Regions from separate parts of the Proteus sp. fly-1089 genome, predicted to be linked through region 3. Evidence: predicted binding sites of a transcription regulator. Region 3 holds the regulator's gene; each other region holds the start of a gene.
The links. Region 3 encodes PurR, which represses purine synthesis genes. Its sites were predicted from a motif close to CANGCAAACGTTTGCNTG; they were not measured.
Positions count from the first base shown of each region.

Region 1 (7,783 bases), on a different contig from region 3:
ATCAAAAGCAACATTTTTTTCGGCAACATAATTGACTAAGCGTGAGAAAAACGGTGTAGTCAAATTTTCTTCATATTGATGAGCTGCTTTATTGATCAAAATACTATTCTTTTGATATGCACTTTCATCTGTAATGACAATACCTGAAACTTGATTAAGCAAGTCAGCACCGATGGTATCGTTAAGATCAACAGCAATAAAGACAGGTAATTCAAAGCCTGTTTGTTGAATACGCGCTAATTCACCTGACTCAATATCTGGCAATGATAATATTACCGCTGATACTTGTGTTAAATTTGCATCAACAATATCAATAATAGGGCGTTCACACGAAAAATAGTGTGAAAGCGAGAGGCGACATGCCAACTTCATTTTTTTCATTACACACACTTGTGTTTAATCAATCGGAGAATTGGCGAACAATATACTTGGTTGTGAATATGATTGGAATGGATTAAAACAATAAGATTAACAATTTTATGCATAATAAATGCATAGATTACCATTGATAGTGATTGGTAAATGGATAAGTTTATAAGAGGCTAAACTTATCCATTTCTATTATTGTGGGATAGAAGATGATTTTTCGATATAGATTGTTTGAGATGGGAATGCAAAGTCAGCACCATGTTTATGCACAATCTCAATTATCTTCAAATAGACTTCTTGCTGAGCTTCAAGCCACTGTGCCCAGACGGTTGTTTTGGTAAAACAATACACCATGATATTGAGTGAAGAGTCTGCGAATTGATTAAAATAGACTAGCAAAGTTTGTTGCGTATCAATTTTGTCATTTTGCATTAGCATGGTGCGAATATCTTCAACGATCACACCAATTTTATCTGAATCTTCGTAACGTAAACCGAGTTCAGTTTCAATACGTCGATTAGTCATTCGTCCCGGATTTTCAACACTAATGGAGGAAAAAATTGAGTTAGGAATATAAAGTGGTCGATGGTCGAAGGTAATAATTTTAGTAATGCGCCAACCTATTTCTACTACCGTACCTTCAATATTACGATCAGGTGAGCGCACCCAGTCACCAATATTAAAAGGGCGATCGAAATAAAGCATAACCCCAGAAAAAAGGTTACTGAGCACATCTTTACTTGCCATACCAATGGCAATACCACCTAATCCGCCAAAAGTCATTAAGCCAGATAAGCTCATACCAAAATGTTCACCAAACAATAAGATGATGATGACAAAAAGGCTGATTTTAAATATCCGAGAAATAATACGGGCAGAGGTGGGATCACTACCTTTTTGGATCTGTGATTGCTCTAGTCTATTAATAAGTAAGAAAAACTTACGCATTAAAACTAAGGCGATACCAACGTAAGTAAAGAAATTAATCATCCTAAAAGAGATAAAATGGAGATTAAAATCAACAACAGCCATTTCACAGTATTGGCTTAAGATGATCACTAAACTACAAAGGAAGATGGCTTGGCTAATATGAATAATAATATTTCTACGACGTTTTTTCTTTTTGTCATGAAAAAGAGAGACGGCGACAAAGCCAACAAAACAGGCTAAAGCAATCCCTACACCTATTGAGTATTTTATTATTAATGCATCATTCATCAGCTTAACATCTCCTTAGAAAATGCGTTTGTATAATACAAAATCTATTACCATGTTTATTCAATCGCTATTTTTTGTGTTCACTAGCATGCTGAAATTTAGGGTAAGTCGGTGGTTTCATAAAGAGTGTTATCGCTAGGATCAATAGTACAGGTACAGTTAAAATTAAGAATGCAGGAGTAAAACTTCCTGATATATCTTTTATTGCACCCGCAAAGAACGGCGCTAAACAAGCAAGTGTCGAAATTAAATTCATGACTGAAAATAGTTCAAGGTAAGGAGAGCGACCAAAGTAGTTAGCCAGTAATATACTTGATGCTAAAAAGGTCATACCATAGCCGATACCAACACAAACCGTAAACAGGATCAGGTAAACCCAAGAGTTTGCCATACTGAGTGCTAACAGCCCAATAATGATAATACTTAAACTAGCGATAAGTAATTTTTTAGGTTCTAGCCATTCACCAATTGCGCCGCCGGCTAAGCGTGAGAAAGCGTTGATAAATGCCATGCTACTTAATAAGGTCGCGGCAATGGTTTCACCAAAGCCATTTTCAATAATATGAGCAACAGCAAAACTATTAACGGTAATACCGCACCATAAAAAAGCAGTATAAGTGGCAGCGATAACATAAAATTGCCATGTTCTCAAAGCATGGCGTGCCGTCCAAATTTCTTTGGTTTGATAGATGCGTTTTGTGCTTTGGAGTTGGCTAATTCTTTTGGCATGCTCTTGCTCTTTACTTCCTTCTCGTAAAAAGAGAATAGTGAAAAGAGTAATAACGGTAAGCGTGATCGCTGAAATAAGCCAATGCATACGCCATGTATGCCATAAATGCGTGGCTAAAAAGTAGATCCAAGGCCCCGCCACACCACCTAATCCGCCAATAGTAAAATAAACACCGAAGGCAAAAGATTGTTTTTCGAATAAGCGAGAAATTACATAAGTCCCGGGTACTGTTGCAAGTAAGGTAAAACCAATACCTAATAGTGCTGTACCAAGGAAATATCGTGCAATGGTGTAGGTTTCATAAAGAAAATAAAAACCGCTAACGAAAATAATCAGTCCAATAAGAAGGGTAAAGCGAACACTTAATTTACGAATAAGTAAAGTGGGTAAAAAACTAGCAAGACCACAGGTTAATCCTAATAACGTAAAACCAAGGCCCGCTTGTGTCCAATTCCACTCTAGCTCACTTATCATGCTAGGAAGAACAACACCCAAAGATGTAAATGTGGTTGCGGTAGCTAAAAAATAGACCAAACCCAGTAATATCAGCATACTCCACTGATAAATGGGTCCAAAACTCTGTTGTGTGGCTTGCATCCTGACTCCATCAAACGGGTGCAGTAACCTGAATAATCAGGAGAAAATAGCGAATAACAGACCTCTTTAATCAAGGTCTGTTCATTTAAAGGCTATTATTCTCTAACTTTATGAGTCGGACTGCTAGCTTAATTTTTCTAAAGCCCATTGGATGGGTTTTTGATAGGTATCATCAAGCATAAGACTCAATGATTTAAGTGTGTCTTTCAGCGGTTGGTTATCACGATGAACAAGATTGAGATGACCCACTTTTCGCACAGGGCGAACTTCTTTTTCATACCAATGTAAATGCACTAAAGGTAATGAAAGCCATTGAGGATTGATATCAGTACCAATCAAATTAACCATCACTGCGAGTTGGCAAACTTCAGGTTTTGGCATAGGTAAATCTAAGATTGCACGTAAATGTAACTCAAATTGGCTAATTGAGGCGCCATTTTGTGTCCAATGTCCACTGTTATGAACTCGTGGTGCTAATTCGTTGATGAGTAATTTATTACCGACAATAAAACACTCCATCGCCATTACACCGACATAATTGAGTTTATCAAGAATAGATGTCAGCATTTTTTCTGCTGATTGTTGTAATTCTGGGGCAGGTGTTGGTAATGCAACACTCATACGTAAAATGCCATCTTGATGAAGGTTATGTGTTAAAGGATAAAATACACAATGACCTTTTTTATCTCTGGCTCCAACTAAGGACACTTCACCAGAAAAGGGAATACCTTGCTCAACAATGCATTCACCATAAATTTCAGCGGGTAATTGTTGTTCTTCACCAGGGTGAATTCGCCATTGTCCGCGGCCGTCATAACCACCAACACGACGTTTCACGATAATAAAATCACCTAGCTGAGAAAAAATATCAGGCCATTGTGTTGGCGATGTTAAGGTTTGCCAAGGTGCGGTTGCTAGGCTTAGTTCATCAAGAAGTTGTTTTTGAGGCAATCTATCTGCAAGTAAAGGGAAAATATCACGGTTAACAAAGTTAGTATGACGTTCTAATTCTTTTGTTAATGCCGTTTCTGGCCAACGTTCAATTTCTGCAGTAATAATGCTTTTTTGATAGGGAACAGCTTCAGGTTCTGCATCTAATCCTACAGGGTAAACAGCAATACCTAAAGGTTCACCTGCTTGTCTTAACATTCTACCTAATTGACCATTTCCAAGGACACAAACCGGTTTCATAGTGCCTCTCTTGGGTCTGGGTTATTTAATACATCGTCGGTTTGTGCTGTGCGCCATGCAGTCAGTGCGTCTAAAATAGCAGGAGAATGTAATGCCAAAATTTGAGCCGCTAATAAAGCTGCATTGGCAGCACCCGCTTTTCCAATCGCTAAGGTTCCTACTGGAATACCTTTTGGCATTTGTACGATTGAATAGAGGCTATCAACACCGCTTAATGCTGCACTTTGAACAGGAACACCGAATACTGGCACTAACGTTTTAGCTGCAAGCATTCCAGGTAAATGGGCTGCTCCTCCGGCACCAGCAATAATGACATCAAAGCCATTACTTTTTGCTTTTTCAGCAAAACTAAATAATTTATCAGGGGTGCGGTGTGCAGAGACAATCTCAACATGGTAAGGAATGTGTAGTGCATCTAATACATCAGCGGCATGAGACATGGTTGCCCAGTCACTTTTAGATCCCATAACAATGGCGATACGAGGAAAAGCGGTATTTAGACCAACGTGAGAAGACATTACTTAACTGCTCCTGTAAGTATAAACGGATATAGCCTAATAAATTGAGAATGATAGTATCACGCTAACACGCCAAGGAAAACGTTTGCGTAAAGAAAAAAAAGACTTTTTATAGAGAAAATAAGTGAAACAACTTAAAAGGGAAAATGGATCAGTTCTATTTTTTCAGCGGTGACTTTAAACATAGAACCTTCGGTATGCCAAGCACCCAATACACCACGATAGTGTGTTTTTCCTTCAATATGGACAGTATGAACAGCCGGTCGGTGTGTATGTCCGTGGATCATCCATTGTGTATTGAAGTGTTTAAAGGTATTAATCACCGCTTGTGGGTTAACATCCATAATTGCATCTGATTTATATTGGTTTTCATGCTGGCTACGAGAGCGCATTTTATTGGCAATTCTTAGTCGAACAAACAGAGGCAGTAATAAGAATAGGCGCTGTATAAATTTATTATGCACTTTTTTACGGTAACGTTGATAAGCCTCATCATCTGTACAAAGTGTATCACCATGTAAAATCAAGATATGATGTTGATAAATTTTGAGCACTTTTTCTTGAGGAAGTAGAGTGATACCACTCTCTTTTGCAAAACGAGAGCCAATTAAAAAATCACGATTTCCATGAATAAAATAACAGGGAATACCCGCATTTTTTAGTGTCATTAGCGCTTGAGCAATTTGTTGATGTAAAGGATTAGGATCATCATCACCTATCCAAAAATCAAAAAAATCGCCTAAGATATAGAGCGCTTTAGCGTGAATGGCTTGCTCTTTTAGAAAGCGAAGAAAACCGGCAGTGATTGCCGGTTCATGTTCACTTAAATGCAGGTCTGCAATAAAAAGCGTACACATAAAGAGTAATGCTTATTCGCTAACCGTTACACTTTTAATGATGATATCTTCACGAGGAACATCTTGGTGGAAACCGCTACGACCTGTAGAAACCGCTTTAATTTTGTCGACAACATCCATTCCTTCAACAACTTCAGCGAAGACACAATATCCCCAACCATTCGCATTTTCAGCACGGAAGTTTAAGAAATCGTTATCTGCAACGTTAATAAAGAATTGTGCAGTCGCGGAATGTGGATCGTTAGTACGAGCCATCGCTAATGTACCACGATTATTTGCAAGTCCATTGTTTGCTTCGTTTCTAACAGGTGCTTTGGTTGCTTTTTGGTTCATACCAGGTTCAAAACCACCACCTTGGATCATAAAGCCATTGATGACACGGTGGAAGATAGTGTTATCGTAGAATCCTTCTTTACAGTAGTCTAAAAAATTTTCTACGGTTGCAGGCGCTTTGTCTGCAAATGTATTAATCACGATATCGCCGTAATTGGTATGAAAAGTAACCATATTTAGATCCTAATATAATTTTAGCTTTACCCAGATTTGGGCATAAACAATAGTCCCGTTTTTTATATCACAGTTGCCTTATTTAGTCAGTATTCATCTTTTTTTTGCCCGGTTTTTCTAATTAAACAGGCGTACAAAATAGAGAAAACACATTTTTCGCCAAAATTTAGCTCAATAACAGAAGTTTGATTGTTCACTATCAAGGATAGAACAGTGAAAATAAGGATTAAGCAGAGTAATATATTAGCGCAGATCTTGAGTTTGCTTTGTCTCCAAGATCCAATATCCTAATTAATATCGTGCTATAGTAGTCGTTATTTTCTTTTATATAAAAACGTAATAAACACGTACAGTTGAAAACGGGAACGTCCACCGATGCTAAAGATTTTTAATACTCTCACTCGCCAAAAAGAAGAATTTAAACCTATCCATGCAGGGAAAATAGGTATGTACGTGTGTGGCATCACTATTTATGACCTGTGTCATATTGGTCATGGACGTACGTTTGTGGCTTTTGATGCCATAACCCGTTATCTGCGTTATTTAGGTTATGATGTTAATTATGTGCGTAACGTAACGGATGTGGATGATAAAATCATCAAACGTGCGATCGAGAATAATGAAACATGTGAGCAATTAACAACTCGTATGTTAGCTGAAATGCATAAAGATTTTGATGCATTAAATATTGCTCGTCCTGATTCAGAGCCTCGTGCGACACACCATATTGCTGAAATTATTGAATTAACGGAAACGTTAATCAAACGTGATCATGCTTATGTTGCTGAAAACGGTGACGTTATGTTTGCGATTGACACCGATCCTGATTATGGGTTGCTTTCTCGTCAAGATTTAGAACAACTGCAAGCAGGTGCTCGTGTTGAAGTGGCTAACGTGAAACGTAATCCTATGGACTTCGTTTTATGGAAAATGTCTAAGCCGGGTGAACCAAGTTGGGAGTCTCCATGGGGAGCGGGTCGTCCTGGTTGGCATATTGAATGTTCTGCAATGAACGGTAAAGAGTTAGGATGCCATTTTGATATTCATGGTGGTGGTTCAGATTTAATGTTCCCACACCATGAAAATGAGATTGCTCAATCAACGTGTGCTCATGATGGCCCATATGTAAATTATTGGATGCATTCCGGTATGGTGATGGTAGACAAAGAAAAAATGTCTAAGTCACTCAATAACTTTTTCACCATTCGTGATGTATTAGCTTATTACGATGCTGAAACGGTGCGTTATTTCTTATTATCTGGCCATTATCGTAGTCAGCTTAACTACACAGAAGAAAATCTAAAACAAGCACGTACCGCTTTAGAGCGTCTCTATACGTCATTACGTGGTACTGATGCTAATGCACAACCTACTGGTGGCGAAGCGTTTGAAGCACTGTTTATAGAAGCAATGAATGATGACTTCAATACACCAGAAGCGTATTCAGTATTATTTGATTTAGCGCGAGAAGTAAATCGCTTAAAAAGCGTGGATATGAATAAAGCTAACGGTTTAGCTGCGGTGCTACGCAAATTAGCTAAAGTATTAGGTCTGTTAGAGCAAGATCCTGAAGCCTTTTTACAAAGTAGTGCTAAAGCAGATGATGCTGGTGAAGTTGAAAAAATTGAAGCTTTAATTCAACAACGTAACGATGCACGTAAAAATAAAGATTGGGCTGCTGCTGATGTTGCGCGAGATGCATTAACAGCGATGGGAATTGTTTTAGAAGATGGCCCTAAAGGAACAACTTGGCGTCGTAATAATTAATATAATTAACGACTAATTACACATAACAC
Region 1 covers NZ_JBEETS010000004.1:132,086-139,868, forward strand. The annotation lists gene ABN080_RS11005 (ornithine decarboxylase) at 1-381, opposite strand, end outside; gene ABN080_RS11010 (mechanosensitive ion channel family protein) at 562-1,587, opposite strand; gene ABN080_RS11015 (MFS transporter) at 1,655-2,914, opposite strand; gene purK (5-(carboxyamino)imidazole ribonucleotide synthase) at 3,038-4,105, opposite strand; gene purE (5-(carboxyamino)imidazole ribonucleotide mutase) at 4,102-4,623, opposite strand; gene lpxH (UDP-2,3-diacylglucosamine diphosphatase) at 4,758-5,480, opposite strand; gene ppiB (peptidylprolyl isomerase B) at 5,493-5,987, opposite strand; gene cysS (cysteine--tRNA ligase) at 6,363-7,754, shown strand.
Region 1: the regulator PurR is predicted to act here: its motif matches at 4,698-4,715, upstream of purE (5-(carboxyamino)imidazole ribonucleotide mutase).

Region 2 (7,783 bases), on a different contig from region 3:
CCTGAAGCGGTTAAACCTGAACCTTCAAAACCAGAATCTGCAAAACCTGAAGTGGTTAAATCTGAGCCTGTTAAAACTGAAATAAAAAAACAGGATGCTAAACCGACTGAAGTAGGATCTAAATAAGGAGAATGTGCATGGCTGGCCATAAATCAGCAAATCTTTTACTTGTCGATGACGATCCAGGGTTATTAAAGTTACTTGGTATGCGGTTAACAAGTGAAGGCTTTCATATCTTCACCGCTGAAAGTGGGCAAGAAGCACTAAAACTTCTCTTAAAAGAAAAAATAGACCTTGTTATTAGCGATCTGCGCATGGATGAAATGGATGGTATGGCATTGTTTGCTGAAATACAGCGCCAGCAACCCGGAATGCCAGTCATTATTTTAACTGCTCATGGCTCTATTCCTGATGCAGTCGCAGCAACACAACAAGGTGTATTTAGTTTTTTAACAAAACCCGTTGATCGGGATGCACTTTACAAGGCAATTGATGAAGCGCTGGAATTAGTGACCACAGTTTCAGATGAAGAGTGGTCTAAAGATATCGTGACACGTAGCCCACAAATGCTACGTTTATTAGAACAAGCAAAGTTAGTTGCACAATCTGATGTCAGTGTACTTATTAACGGCCAAAGTGGTACAGGTAAAGAAGTTCTTGCTCAAGCCATTCATCGTGCAAGCCCTAGAGCTAAAAAACCTTTTATAGCCATTAACTGTGGCGCCTTACCGGAACAACTTTTAGAATCTGAATTATTTGGTCATGCGAAAGGTGCTTTTACAGGAGCAGTAAGTAGTCGTGAAGGTTTATTTCAGGCGGCTGAAGGCGGTACACTGTTTTTAGATGAAATTGGCGATATGCCAATGGCATTACAAGTTAAATTATTACGTGTTTTGCAAGAGCGAAAAGTTCGCCCATTAGGAAGCAACCGTGATATTGATATTGATGTCCGTATCCTTTCAGCCACACATCGTGATTTACCTAAAGCGATGGAGCGTAATGAATTCCGTGAAGATTTGTTCTATCGTTTAAATGTGGTGAATTTACGAATTCCGACATTAAGTGAGAGAGCTGAAGATATTCCTGTTCTTGCTAACCATCTATTACGTGAATCAGCTAAACGCCATAAGCCTTTTGTCCGAAGTTTTTCTACTGATGCTATGAAGTGCTTGATGACAGCAAGTTGGCCAGGAAATGTGCGTCAATTAGTTAACGTGATTGAACAATGTGTCGCTTTAACGACAGCTCCAGTTATTAGTGAAGCTTTAGTGACACAAGCCTTGCAGGGTGAAAATACCGCTTTACCTACATTTGCTGAAGCAAGAGGGCATTTTGAAATGACTTATTTGAGAAAGTTATTGCAAATGACGAAAGGTAATGTGACTCAAGCAGCACGTATGGCAGGGCGCAATCGAACTGAGTTTTACAAATTGTTATCTCGTCATGAACTAGATGCGAATGATTTTAAAGAATAACCTTTTCAGATAATGAATATATTTTTAAACTAGCTTTCCTTTAATGCGAAAGATAGCGGAGAGACTAATTTTTATGAGTCGTAAATTAAAACTCGCAATGGCTCAACTCAATTGGGTTGTTGGCGATATAGAAGGTAACTGTGAACGCATGTTATCTACCGTTAAAGCGCAAGAAGAGGCCGATCTGGTCATGTTTTCTGAGCTGGCTTTATGCGGTTACTCTCCTGAAGATCTGCTATTTCGTCCTGATTTCCAGCAACGTTGTGAAACACAACTTACGCGTTTAGAACAAGCAAGTAAAAAAACAGCGATTGTTGTTGGACATCCTTGGTGGCAAAACGGCAAAATTTATAACGCACTCTCATTTTTCTATAAAGGTGAGTTACAAGCACGTTATTTCAAACAGCAATTACCTAATTACGGTGTGTTTGACGAAAAACGTTATTTCCAACAAGGAAATGAACGTTGTGTTGTGCCATTTAAAGGTTACCATTTAGGTTTGTTAATTTGTGAGGATATCTGGATTAATGAGCCTATCGATGCATTAAAACAAGCAGGGGCAGATCTTGTTTTATCTATTAACGCCTCGCCATATAACCGTGAAAAACCCCATGTTCGTACACAGTTAATTAAAGAGCATTGTCAAAGAACGCATCTTCCTGTGATCTATCTTAATCAAATTGGTGGTCAAGATGAGCTGGTCTTTGATGGTTGTTCTAAAGTATTTGATGAAAGAGGCACGATCACACATCGTTTAGCCGCATTTGATGAGCAAATAGCAGTTGTAGAGTTTGATGAATTAACTATCATCCCAATGGTAAATCCAGCTCCAGAACTTTCACCTTTAGCGCAAGTGTATCAAGCATTAGTGCTTGCAACGCGTGATTATGTCACTAAAAACGGTTTTAAAGGGGCAATTCTCGGATTATCTGGGGGAATTGATTCTGGATTAACGGTTGCTATTGCGGCTGATGCATTAGGAAAAGAGAGTGTTCAAGCAGTTATGATGCCTTTTCGTTATACTTCCGAAATGAGTATTCATGATGCCAAAGAACAAGCTGATTTATTAGGTGTTGAATTCGATACGGTATCTATTGAACCAATGTTTGATGCCTTTATGGCACAGTTAGCACCAATGTTTAAAGATACTGCCGCTGATACTACAGAAGAAAATCTACAGGCTCGCTGTCGCGCGGTGATTTTGATGGCGATGTCGAATAAACGCCGTCGCTTAGTGCTCACCACAAGCAATAAAAGTGAATCCGCTGTGGGATACTCGACATTGTATGGTGATATGGCGGGGGGCTTTGATGTGTTAAAAGACGTCCCTAAAACATTAGTTTTTGAACTATCTAAATATCGTAATACACTTTCACCAGCTATTCCTCAACGTGTGATTGATAGACCACCATCAGCAGAATTGGCGCCGGGACAAACTGACCAAGATAATTTACCACCTTATGACATTCTGGACGCTATTCTTGAAGGTTATGTTGAACAGGATAAATCTGTTTCTGATTTAGTTGCTGCTGGATTTGATGAAGCAACGGTCCGTAAAGTGATAAAATTAGTCGATATTAATGAATACAAGCGACGTCAAGCCCCAGTAGGGCCACGTATTACAAGTCGTAATTTTGGTAAAGATCGCAGATACCCAATAACAAGCGGTTTTGGTCGCCACAACTGGTAATAGCAGGATAATACGATGAAAAAAATTGAAGCGATAATTAAGCCGTTTAAGTTAGATGATGTAAGAGAAGCGCTTGGTGAAGTGGGTATCACGGGGATGACCGTAACTGAAGTGAAAGGTTTTGGTCGTCAAAAAGGGCATACTGAACTTTACCGCGGTGCGGAATACATGGTTGATTTTTTACCTAAAGTAAAAATTGAAATTGTTGTTGCTGACGAAATTGTTGAAACTTGTGTAGATACCATTATGACAACAGCACAAACAGGTAAAATTGGTGACGGTAAGATTTTTGTTTTTGATGTGAGTCGTGTTATTCGTATTCGTACTGGCGAGCAAGACGAAGAAGCTATTTAATTATTTAAGTTAAATAATACATTTTATTAAAGCCTGATATTTTTTAGTCAAAATATCAGGCTTTTTCTGTTTTTGGTGCATGATTATTTTTTTATGTTTTACCTATAGTGCTATTTATATCTTATGCAAGTCAATTGATGATAATGAACAATTTATTTTACTGTTTATTATAAACTTTAAGGCACAAAATGTTATTTAATAACTTTTTAAGAAAGTTATTATCATCAATATTAAAAATCATTAAGGTATGGGCAAAATAGTGTTTAATTATTTATTAAAGCGGCTCGCTTTATTTTTATGTGCAGCAGTGCTTATCGCCATCACGACGGGATTTATTTTTCTTGATATTTTGGTGCTTGATAATGGTATTTCAGAGACATCAGTGACGGAATTAGGGCAAGAAATTATCGTTGCGATTATTAGCTTATTCTTTTTTGTTAAAGCGTGCCAAGACAGTGAACAGCGGGGAGCGTTTACTCTAATTATGGGTTTTTTTCTGTGTATTCTAATTCGTGAGTTAGATGGTGTATTTGATCAGATTGCACACGGCTCTTGGGTTTGGTTTGCCCTAACAGTGGCATTTATTAGTATTGCTATCGCGATTAGAGAAGGTAAAAAGACATTAAAAGGATTAATGCATTTTATTACCCATCCAAGTCACGGAATGTTAGTTGCAGGTCTATTATGTATTTTGTTGTTTTCTCGCCTATTTGGGATGGGGATATTGTGGCATAAATTATTAGGTGAAGATTATAATCGTGCGGTTAAAAATATGGTAGAAGAGGGCAGCGAATTATTTGGTTATACACTCTGTCTAATTAGTGTTATTTGGTACGGCTTTTCTGCTAAAGATCATGTTATTCCCACTGCAATTGAAAATAAATATCAACCATAAAACAACATGATATAAATAACAAAAGCACTGATAAATGTAATTCTATCAGCGCTTTTTATTTAATTTATTTTAAAGCTTAGTTTTAATGGTTTGATTATTTATTGATTATAAATCTTGCAGAATAACAGCATGAGGGCCAAAACATTCATAATGAAGTTTTTCACTATTAACGCCTAATTCAATAAGCTGTTTGGCAATAGATTGCATAAAAGGTAATGGCCCGCAAAAATAGAAATGCATATCAGGAATATTTATCCAATTTTCAACTTGTTTTAATGTCATTAAACCTTCAAATTGATAATCTTTATTTTGTACATCTTCAGGCCGTGGTGTGCGATACCAAACCGCTTGTTGATAATGTGGAAGTTTACTACTGACTTGATGAACCTCACCTTTAAAGGCATGAACACCACCATGTTCAGCAGCATGTAACCAATTAACATTGGCTTGATGAGCAGAAAGGGTGTGTAACATTGATAACATGGGTGTTAAACCTACACCCGCTGAAATTAATGTAACAGGTGTTGTTGGTGATACCTCTAAATAGAAATCTCCCCCTGGTGCGGCGACTTGTAAAGTATCCCCTTCTTGAATATGGTCATGAAGAAAATTCGATAAAATACCTTTCTCTTCGCGTTTGACTGCGATGCGGTATGTTTTATTATTTGAAGATTGAGTTAATGAATATTGACGTATTTCTTGGTTTTCAAGACGTTCATCGCGGATATAAAGGCTTAAATATTGTCCAGCTTGATAAGGTGTAACATCAAGGCCGTCTTCAGGAGCTAATTCAAAGCTGGTAATAACATCACTTTGTTTTACTTTATGTGTGACTTTAAAAGCTCGTAGCCCTCTCCAACCACCGCTTGTTTGTTCTTTTTGTTGATAAATTTGTTCTTCACGATTAATAAAGACATCCGCTAACACTTGGTAAGCGGCGCCCCAAGCGTCTAACACTTCTTGCCCTGGGTTAAACATTTCATCAATTGTGGCCAATAAATTTTCACCTACGATGGGGTAATGCTCAGGAAGAATATTTAAACTGACGTGTTTTTGTGCGATTTTTTCAACTGCAGGTAAAATTGTAGGTAAATTTTCAATATTGATTGCATAAGCGCATATCGCATTAAATAAGGCTTCACGTTGGGCACCACTACTTTGGTGGCTCATGGTAAAGATATCTTTTAGCTCAGGATGACGAGAGAACATTCGATCATAAAAATGTGCGGTTAATGCAGGGCCTGTTTTAGCAATAAGAGGAATTGTTGATTTAATTGTCGCGATAGTTTGTGCATCTAACATAATTGCTCCTGAAAAATTTTCAGTTTATTGTGAATTTTTATAAATTGCATTTTATATGCAACTTATCTCTTTTTGATTATTTTGTAAATAACTGTTTTTATTTTTTAACAAAAAATCTCAAATCTTAGAGAATGATGCGGGGTGTTTGCATAATAAGGCGTGATGTACCTCAAAAAGAGGAATAAGCACAGGATAAAATGAGGTTGTTAAAAAGTAATAAGGTGCTGTTATAATTGGGTGGCAAACGATTGCGTATTTTTTCATTAGGGGCTATCTCAATGAAGAAAAAGAGTTTACACTGTATGCCATTCTTTCTCCCGTATGGGAGTTTGTCTTTAGTGAAGTTAGCTGAGTCAGGAGATCTGAATGTTAAAACGTGAAATGAATATTGCTGATTACGATCCAGAGTTATGGAATGCAATGGAAGGTGAAGTGACTCGTCAAGAAGAGCACATCGAACTTATTGCTTCTGAAAACTATACCAGTCCTCGTGTTATGCAGGCGCAGGGATCTCAGCTGACAAACAAATATGCTGAAGGCTATCCGGGTAAACGTTACTACGGTGGTTGTGAGTATGTGGATGTTGTAGAGCAACTGGCAATCGATCGTGCAAAAGCATTATTTGGTGCTGACTATGCTAACGTACAACCTCACTCAGGTTCACAAGCGAATGCCGCTGTTTATATGGCATTACTAAAACCGGGTGATACTGTTTTAGGTATGAACTTAGCACAAGGCGGCCACTTGACTCATGGTTCACCAGTTAACTTCTCTGGTAAACTATATAATATCGTACCTTATGGTATTGATGAATCAGGTAAAATTGATTACGAAGATATCGCTATTCAAGCTAAAAAACATCAACCAAAAATGATTATTGGTGGCTTCTCTGCCTATTCTGGTTTGGTTGATTGGGCAAAAATGCGTGAAATCGCTGATAGCATTGGTGCTTACCTGTTTGTTGATATGGCGCACGTTGCGGGTATGATTGCTGCGGGTGTTTATCCTAACCCTGTTCCTCATGCTCACGTTGTTACGACAACAACGCATAAAACATTAGCTGGCCCACGTGGTGGTCTTATCCTAGCTAAAGGTGGAGATGAAGAGTTCTACAAAAAACTGAACTCAGCAGTGTTCCCTGGCTCTCAAGGTGGCCCTTTAATGCACGTTATCGCGGGCAAAGCGGTTGCATTAAAAGAAGCAATGGAACCAGAGTTTAAAGTTTATCAGCAACAAGTTGCTAAAAACGCGAAAGCAATGGTAGACGTTTTCTTAGAACGCGGTTATAAAGTAGTGTCTGGCGGAACTGAAAACCACCTGTTTTTATTAGACTTAGTTGATAAAGACATTACAGGTAAAGATGCGGATGCAGCGCTCGGTCGTGCAAATATCACTGTTAACAAAAACAGTGTGCCAAATGATCCACGTAGCCCATTTGTTACTTCTGGTGTTCGTATCGGTTCTCCAGCAATTACACGTCGTGGTTTTAAAGAAGCAGAAGCTCGTGATTTAGCCGGTTGGATGTGTGATGTCCTTGATAATATCAATGATGAAGCGAACATTGAGAAAGTGAAACAAAAAGTCTTGGATATCTGCGCTAAATTTCCAGTTTACGCATAAGTTTGTAACGATATAATAAAACCCGTTGTACAAGCCCGCTTCGAGAACTTGTTCTTGGCGGGTTTTTTTGCATCTTAAAAATGGGGGATTGGATGGTTATTCCATCAACACTGTGGCTTGCCTTAGATTATTTTACGTATTTCTTCTCGTACGGTATCTTTTTACCTTTTTGGTCAATATGGCTAAAAGGAGAGGGTGTCGATCCTGCAATGATAGGTCTGTTATTAGGTGTAGGTTTAACTGCACGTTTTGTCGGTAGCCTCATCTTAACGCCTGCAGTAAAAGATCCATCAAAACTTATCACTGCATTACGACTATTCGCCTTTCTCTCATTACTCTTTACTGTTGCATTTATGATGGGCAGCCATTGGGCATGGTTATTCTTTGTGATGACTGGATTTAACGTATTCTTTTCACCTATGGTGCCTTTAGGGGATTCCTTGGCTG
Region 2 covers NZ_JBEETS010000003.1:53,723-61,505, reverse strand. The annotation lists gene qseG (two-component system QseEF-associated lipoprotein QseG) at 1-126, shown strand, start outside; gene glrR (two-component system response regulator GlrR) at 138-1,475, shown strand; gene ABN080_RS09485 (NAD+ synthase) at 1,549-3,165, shown strand; gene glnB (nitrogen regulatory protein P-II) at 3,181-3,519, shown strand; gene ABN080_RS09475 (hypothetical protein) at 3,767-4,414, shown strand; gene hmpA (NO-inducible flavohemoprotein) at 4,520-5,716, opposite strand; gene glyA (serine hydroxymethyltransferase) at 6,083-7,336, shown strand; gene ABN080_RS09460 (3-phenylpropionate MFS transporter) at 7,429-7,783, shown strand, end outside.
Region 2: the regulator PurR is predicted to act here: its motif matches at 5,954-5,971, upstream of glyA (serine hydroxymethyltransferase).

Region 3 (7,783 bases):
AGCCCACCCCAACCACAACCGATATCTAATAAAGTCATACCGGGTTTTAAATTGAGCTTCCGGCAAATAAGATCTAATTTGTGTTCTTGAGCTTGTGCTAAGTTATCTGCATTTTTCCAATAGCCACAGGAATATTGCATATTAGGATCAAGCATAGATGTAAATAAATCATTACCAAGATCGTAATGCTCTTTACCAACCATCCATGCACGTTTTTGTGTTTGTAGATTAAAAAGACGGGCCGTTGCAATTTTGAAAATATCACGTAGATTTTGCGGAAGCTTATTTTCAAGGCCTGCACGCAATACTTTATGAAAGAATATATCAAGTCGCTCACAATCCCACCAACCGTCCATATAGCTTTCACCGAGACCTAATGAGCCTTGTTGCAATACTCTTTTATAAAAATTTTGATTGTGAACCTGAATATCATAAGGTTCAGAGCCATTTACTCGAATATCTGCATGAGTTAATAGTTCTATAGCGATCCTTTTATAAGGATCATGAGAGGTCTTTCGGCCTTCTTCTACACAAGATGTACTCATATACTCTCCGGCGTAAACTAAGCGGGTTTTGAGACATAAAGCTAAAAAAGGATGTGTACAGATTGAAAGTATTAAAATGGTATTGTGTTCAATATGAATTGAACGAATAGAATTAATAAGACAACTAATCTGACATAATCAGCTAATAATCTGTTTAATGCCTCAAAATCCGAAAGAAAAAATAAATAAAACGCTATTACAGCGTATAGGTAAGTATAGAGACGTAGATTATTTTTCTCTAGAAAATAAAAAGGCTATTTTTTATAAAACAGCCTTTTTGAGAATATTCTTAAAAATAAGGGTGCGATTATTCTGCTGTTTGAATTGTGTGTTTGCTAACGGATTTATTACGCTGAATAAAGTAACCAACTGCCATTGGGATCGCAGTTAACGCCATAATTGCGGTGGTGTTAATAAGCGGTTGTTGGCTGATAAACGCAGACACGATAAAACTTGCTAAACTACAAAGACCCAGTTGTAGTGCATTTTGTAATGCGGCTGCTTTACCACTGATTTCAGGGTAAGCTGATAAAGCATTAGATACAGCGATTGGATAAGATGCACCATTCATTGCAGCCATAATACAGAACGGAATTAAGATCGTAGTTAATGTTGGCTCAGTAAATTTAGCAACAAGGTATAATGCAGTCATACTAACGGCATAACCAATTAACAGCAGGGGTAATAATGCTTTACCCGTCATTTTTGACAGTAAAATACGACAACCATAACCACCAACCATAAAGGCAATAGTTTGTGGAATATAGCTTAAACCGATATCCTGTGGTGAGTAACCCATTTTCTCAAGAATAATAGGTGAGCCTGCTAACCAAGCAAAGAAACCTGCACTACAAGAAGCGTAAACTAATACGTTACCTGTATATAGAGGTGATTTCAGTAATGTCATAAATGACGCAGTAGATTGGTTTGCATCGGAGACTGATTTTTGTTTAATATTTTTCAACATTAATGTTGGTAACATTAAAACAAGTGTTACTGCCATTAGTAGCATGAAAATCATACGCCAGCCACCGTGATTTAATAGTGAGGCACCAATTAAAGGGGCGAGTGCGGGTGATAATGCAACCAGTGGCATGATTAAAGCAAAAACGTGTTGTGCGCGAGACTCATCGAAGCGATCAATAACTAATGCTTGCCAAATAACAGCTGCAGAGCAGACACCAAAAGCTTGTAAGAAGCGCATCGCGAGTAAGCCTGTTGCACTTTCAACCCACAACATACCAAGGCAGCCTAAAGAGAAAAGGCTTAAACCAATAAGAAGAATAGGTTTACGACCAACTTTGTCAGAAAGTGGTCCCCAAAGTAACTGAGCAACAGCAAAACCAAATAAAAAGATACTTAAGCTATTACTGATAGCGCCTTCGCTGATAGCGAGTTCACGCTGCATCATACCGAATGCAGGTAAGTACATATCAATTGCTAAGTAACCCAGCATACTTAAACCTGCTAGGTACACCATGAAGCTCATAGGTGTTTTTGATTGTGTGGATGTTTTAGTATTCATTTTATTTTCTATGCTATGTGATGTAGAACATTTTATGTATTGTAACTAAGACCTATTTTACTTGTGAAACGGGAATATTTGGTTAATGCTGTGAAAAATTTTCAAAGGAATAAACTCTATGTGGTCAGAATACTCTTTAGAAGTTGTTGATGCAGTCGCTAGAACAGGAAGTTTTAGCTCCGCTGCTCAAGAATTGCACAGAGTGCCCTCCGCCGTTAGTTATACTGTTCGGCAATTAGAAGAATGGCTCGCCGTTCCTTTATTTGAGCGTCGTCACCGTGATGTAGAATTAACCGATGCGGGTAAAATTTTCATCAAAGAAGCGCGATCTGTTATCAAAAAAATGAATGACACTCGACACCTATGTCAACAAGTTTCTAATGGGTGGCGTGGTCAATTTAGTATAGCAGTTGATGGCATTGTTAAACCCGAAAGAACACAACAGCTTATTCTCGATTTCTATCGCCATTTTCCTGATATTGAGTTGTATGTCTACCCAGAAGTGTTTAATGGGGTATGGGACTCCTTAGTTAATGGTCGTGTTGATTTAGCAATTGGTGCAACAAGAGCGTCACCGATTGGTGAACGTTATAGTTTCAGGGATATGGGTTTTATGCCTTGGCGCTGTGTTTGCCATGTTGATCATCCATTAGCTAAAGCAGAACACCCATTAACCGATGATGAAATGCGACCTTATCCTAGCTTATGTTTAGAGGATACATCACGTAGTTTACCAAAGCGTGACACTTGGGCGTTAAATAACCAACGTAGAATGGTTGTACCAACATGGGATATGGGGCTTGAGTGTTTGTTGGCAGGATTATGTGTAGGAATGGTGCCTTGGCATCGTGCTGAGCCATTGATAGCCCAAGGTAAGCTAGTTACTTTAAAACTTGCACAGCCATTGCCAGACAGTCCATGCTGTCTGACGTGGGTTGATAAAAGTGAATCGCCTGCTTTGACGTGGTTGTTAGATTATCTTGGAGATAGCCAAACCTTAAATGAGGAATGGCTTCGCTAGATATTATATAGCTGAATAGGAATTAGCGACGATAGTCGATAAAAGGACCATCAGCAACTGAACGACGCTCAACCAATCGAGGGTGTACTTCGATTGTTTGGGCATCTTCACGTTTGTTAACGATGCGATCAAGCAACATAGATAAGGCCATTTGACCTAAACGTTCTTTGGGCTGGTGGACAGTGGTTAATGCAGGGGTAAAATAACGTGCATTACGAATATTGTCATAACCCACAATTGAAATATCAAAAGGAACACGTAAACCTAGCTCATCTGCAGCACAGATTGCTCCCATTGCCATCACATCACCACCACAAAAAACTGCAGTAGGGCGTTGTTTTTGATTTAGCATTTGATACATCGCTTTATAACCTGACTCAGGTTCAAAGTCACCTTGTACAATCCACTCATCTTTTACTGTAATTTTGGCTTCTTCCATGGCTTTTAGAAAGCCTTGTAGACGACCACCGCCGGTGTTGCGCTCTAATGGACCAGGAATAATACCGATATCACGATGACCTCGTTCGATAAGATAACGGCCAGCGATATAGCCACCATGAAAAGCGTTATCGATAATTGTATCTGTAAAGTCGCCACGGGCCTTACCCCAATCCATGACAACCATGGGAATATTACGATAGCCTTCCAAAAGAGTGAGAAGGTGATCGGGATATTCAGAACACATCACTAATAATCCATCAACGCGTTTTTGTGCCAGCATTGCTAAATAGGCTTTTTGTTTATCAAGATTATTATGTGAATTACATAAAATCAGTGTATAGCCTTTGCTATAACAACTGTTTTCAACTGCTTCAATCACTTCAGCAAAGTAAGGAGCTTCACTGGACGTGGCTAACAGGCCAATAGATTTGGTATGATTGACTTTTAAACTACGCGCCACGGCACTAGGCGAATAATTTAATTCTTTTATAGCGGCCCAAACTGCTGCCCGTGTGTTCTCTGCAACAAAACGCGTTTTGTTGATCACATGAGAAACAGTCGTGGTTGATACGCCTGCGCGTTTTGCCACGTCTTTTATTGTTGCCATGGTGTGGAAAACTCCTGACCTTCATTGGTCTCTTTTATCTAATTTTATGGTTTAACTGCCAGTATAGTCATACATAGGGCAAACACTGGCAATAATTTAGCGATTAGCTGTGAATTTTGTATGATCTAGCTCAAAAGTGAAAGTATTAATCAATGTTATAAATTGTGCACTGGTCGCTATTTTAGCAAATTTTGATATGTGATAATAATTAACCATGACAAGGTTATGGTTAATAATGTGTATTATAATCATTTTGAGGGAGAATAGATGGATACGGATCTGAAATTTGGTTTGAGTACAGCAGTAGCAGCACTTGTTATGATCGTTATATTTTCTACTATGTTGTTCTAATCACTGCTTTATAAAATATCCGATCAATTTAAATTATAAATTATCGAATATCTGAGTATAACAAAGGGCTCAAGGCCCTTTGTTATTATGTTACCAAAAACGAATCTTAATCACTCATCTTTGATTATCAAGTTCAATTAAGCTAGGTTAGCTTCAACAAATGACCAGTTAACCAGCGCCCAGAACTCTTCTAAATATTTCACGCGTGCGTTACGGTAATCGATATAGTAGGCGTGTTCCCATACGTCCACAGTTAACAGTGGTTTGTCTGCACCTGAAACTGGTGTTGCTGCATTAGATGTGTTAACAATTGCCACTGAACCGTCAGCTTTTTTCACTAACCAAGTCCAACCTGAACCGAAGTTTTTTGCTGCCGCATCGTTAAATTGCTTTTTGAACTCTTCAAAAGAACCAAATGCTTTGTTGATAGCATCAGCTATTTTACCTGTTGGTGCACCACCAGCGTTTGGTGCTAAGCAATTCCAGTAGAAAGTATGGTTCCATACTTGTGCTGCGTTATTGAAGATGCCACCATCAGTCGATTTGATGATTTCTTCTAACGATTTAGATTCTAGATCAGTGCCTTTAACCAGATTGTTTAAGTTGGTTACATAGGTTTGGTGATGTTTACCATAGTGGTATTCTAATGTTTCTTTAGAGATATGTGGCTCAAGAGCATCTAACGCATAAGGTAATTTTGGTAATTCGAAAGACATTGCGTACTCCTTTATACTATCTATTTCGGGTTTTGTGCCTAAAATCATTTCATCAAGATCATCTGAATTGATAAAATGAGGCAAATGAATCACTAACTTGTTACTATTTTGCTAATTATTTTAACAAAAATTTGCTGAAATAACAGCTAAATATCTTTTATCTATCGTTATAAGGCATATTGATTAATTATACTCATAAGAGTATATCCCACCAAGCGACGCGTAAAGTAGTAAAGCCATTATTGTGCTAAATGAAAATATTATTATTAATACGATTATTTCAGGTTTATAAAAAAAACATCTCTAACTTTACTTATTTCATTGATATAAAAGTATTTTTATTTTTTTCTTATTCGATAATAAGTGTATATATCATTTTAATAACGACTAAAAATAAAAATAATGCAAATATTTGGCGGACTTTTGAAATTGGCAGGCGATAAGCCACTTTTACTCCAATAGGGGCGAAAAGCACGCTAGTAATGCTTATTCCAACAAATGCAGGTAAATAAACAAAACCTAAATAATAGTCATTAATATTCGTTTGGTTCCAACCATAAATAATCCCCATCGTTGTGCCAATTAGGGCAATAATTACTCCTAACATTGATGAAGTTGCAATGCATTTGCGTGTATTAAATCCCCAATGACTTAATAGCGGAATGGTAATAGTGCCACCAGCAATACCAATAAAGCTTGAGACAAAACCAATAAGTGAACCACCACTTGTTAGTGCAGGTTTTGAGACAATAGGATCTTTAACATTCTCAATGCGTTCTGTTTCTTTCTTTTTGGTTAACAAACCATAAATGGTATAGATCATGAAAATACAAAACACGATTTGCAAAAAAGTGTTCGACATTTTTTGTACAAGAAATGTTCCCACAAGCATGCCAATAATAGTACCTATGGCTAATAGAGGAAATTGCTGCCATAAAATGGCTTTATGTTTATTATGAGAGTATGCCGAAGATGCCGTAGAAAATATAATGACAGAGAATGATGTGGATAAGGCTATTTTCATTACCATATCAAGAGGTATTGCTTGTTGGCTAACCACATACATAACGACGGGAACAATGATTGCTCCTCCTCCAATACCAAGTAATCCAGCAAAGAAGCCCGTGATACATCCCACTAAAAGAAAAAGTAAAATCATCTCCATAATTAATACTACCCATCAGGATTTATCATAAACCCATTTATATACATTATATCCTTTTAGGAAGGTAGCATTAAATCGCTAGTTATCAAAAACTGGGCGCTCAGGCTCTTAGTGATTAAAAAAAGATTACAAATTAATATGGTAGGGGGCTATTGTTAACCGAAGTATAGAAATAGTTATTTTTCGAATTTTTTATATTTTCCTTTCTTCTTTTTAAGATGTGAAAATATATAACTGAATATAATTCCAATAAAGAAGAATGCAACATACTTTATCAATATTGCTATAATGAATTCTATATTTAAATCTTTATATTTAAATTTCCGAATTAATTTTTATGGGGGAATAATAGTAATGTGTAGAATGATAAACCCTAAGTTTAGATATAAAGGTACAATAAAGAATTATTTGGCGATACTATTGGGTGGTGATAGTGGTTAAGTTGGAATATAATGCTATTATTTTATTTCTTCATTAAGGCTTAAGGCGAGAGACTTTTCTTATTTTAAATCATACAATAGACAGTTATAGTATCGTTCATTTATATTTCCATTAATATAAAATAAAAACATTAAGCTGTTTAAGTAGTAATGTATTTCTCTACAAAATTGGCGAGGAAGTTGTTTATTTACCTATTATATTTTTATATGTCTTTTTTTGACGCTATAAAGGATTTTTTATGAAAAAGAGAGTGTTATTATTATCTGCAATTATATTATTATCGGGATGTAAAATAAATGAAGCTATTCGCTCAGTTAATAGTGCTGTAAGCCAAATAGTTCCATCAATGGAATCAACAGTAACAGAAGCTTCTTATGCAGGAATATGCAAGGATTTTAATGATAATGAAATAGCTGCTCAGAAAAAATGGAGAGGTAAGTGGGTCATTTTAGAGGGAAGAGTGACTAATATCAGAAGCTTGGATGAAGTCGTTAGATATGACCTCTATAAACCAACCCCACCTAAAGTCGTTGCTATTTCATTTAATAATAAAACCAGTGCGTCATATACTTTAAAACCAAGCGAAGAAGAAAATGTCCTTAAAATTAAGAAAGGACAAACTGTGAAAATAAAAGGTGAAATAACTGATATTACATATGCACTGGGTTGTTTGATCCTTTTAGACAACGGAACCATACAGCAATAAGTCATATGAATTAGGTTAATTGATTTGAGTTATGATGATTTTCTCATCTGAAATGTATTCAGCCTCTTAATTGAGGCTTTTAGTGTATTATCACCGATAAAAAATAAATAATGAAAATAGAGTTGTAAAGAATTACCTGTTTTTACAGTACGTATCTTTTCTAACATCTTAGAAAGTGAATACGTAGATCGTAAAGGTGAAGTGATAAGGTAAAACACACACATAAACATCTATAACTTGTTGATTTGTTTTTATGCATTATCGT
Region 3 covers NZ_JBEETS010000001.1:487,757-495,539, forward strand. The annotation lists gene cfa (cyclopropane fatty acyl phospholipid synthase) at 1-545, opposite strand, end outside; gene punC (purine nucleoside transporter PunC) at 853-2,070, opposite strand; gene punR (DNA-binding transcriptional activator PunR) at 2,189-3,091, shown strand; gene purR (HTH-type transcriptional repressor PurR) at 3,114-4,139, opposite strand; gene cydH (cytochrome bd-I oxidase subunit CydH) at 4,407-4,490, shown strand; gene sodB (superoxide dismutase [Fe]) at 4,628-5,206, opposite strand; gene ABN080_RS02320 (sulfite exporter TauE/SafE family protein) at 5,556-6,371, opposite strand; gene ABN080_RS02325 (OB-fold protein) at 7,051-7,518, shown strand.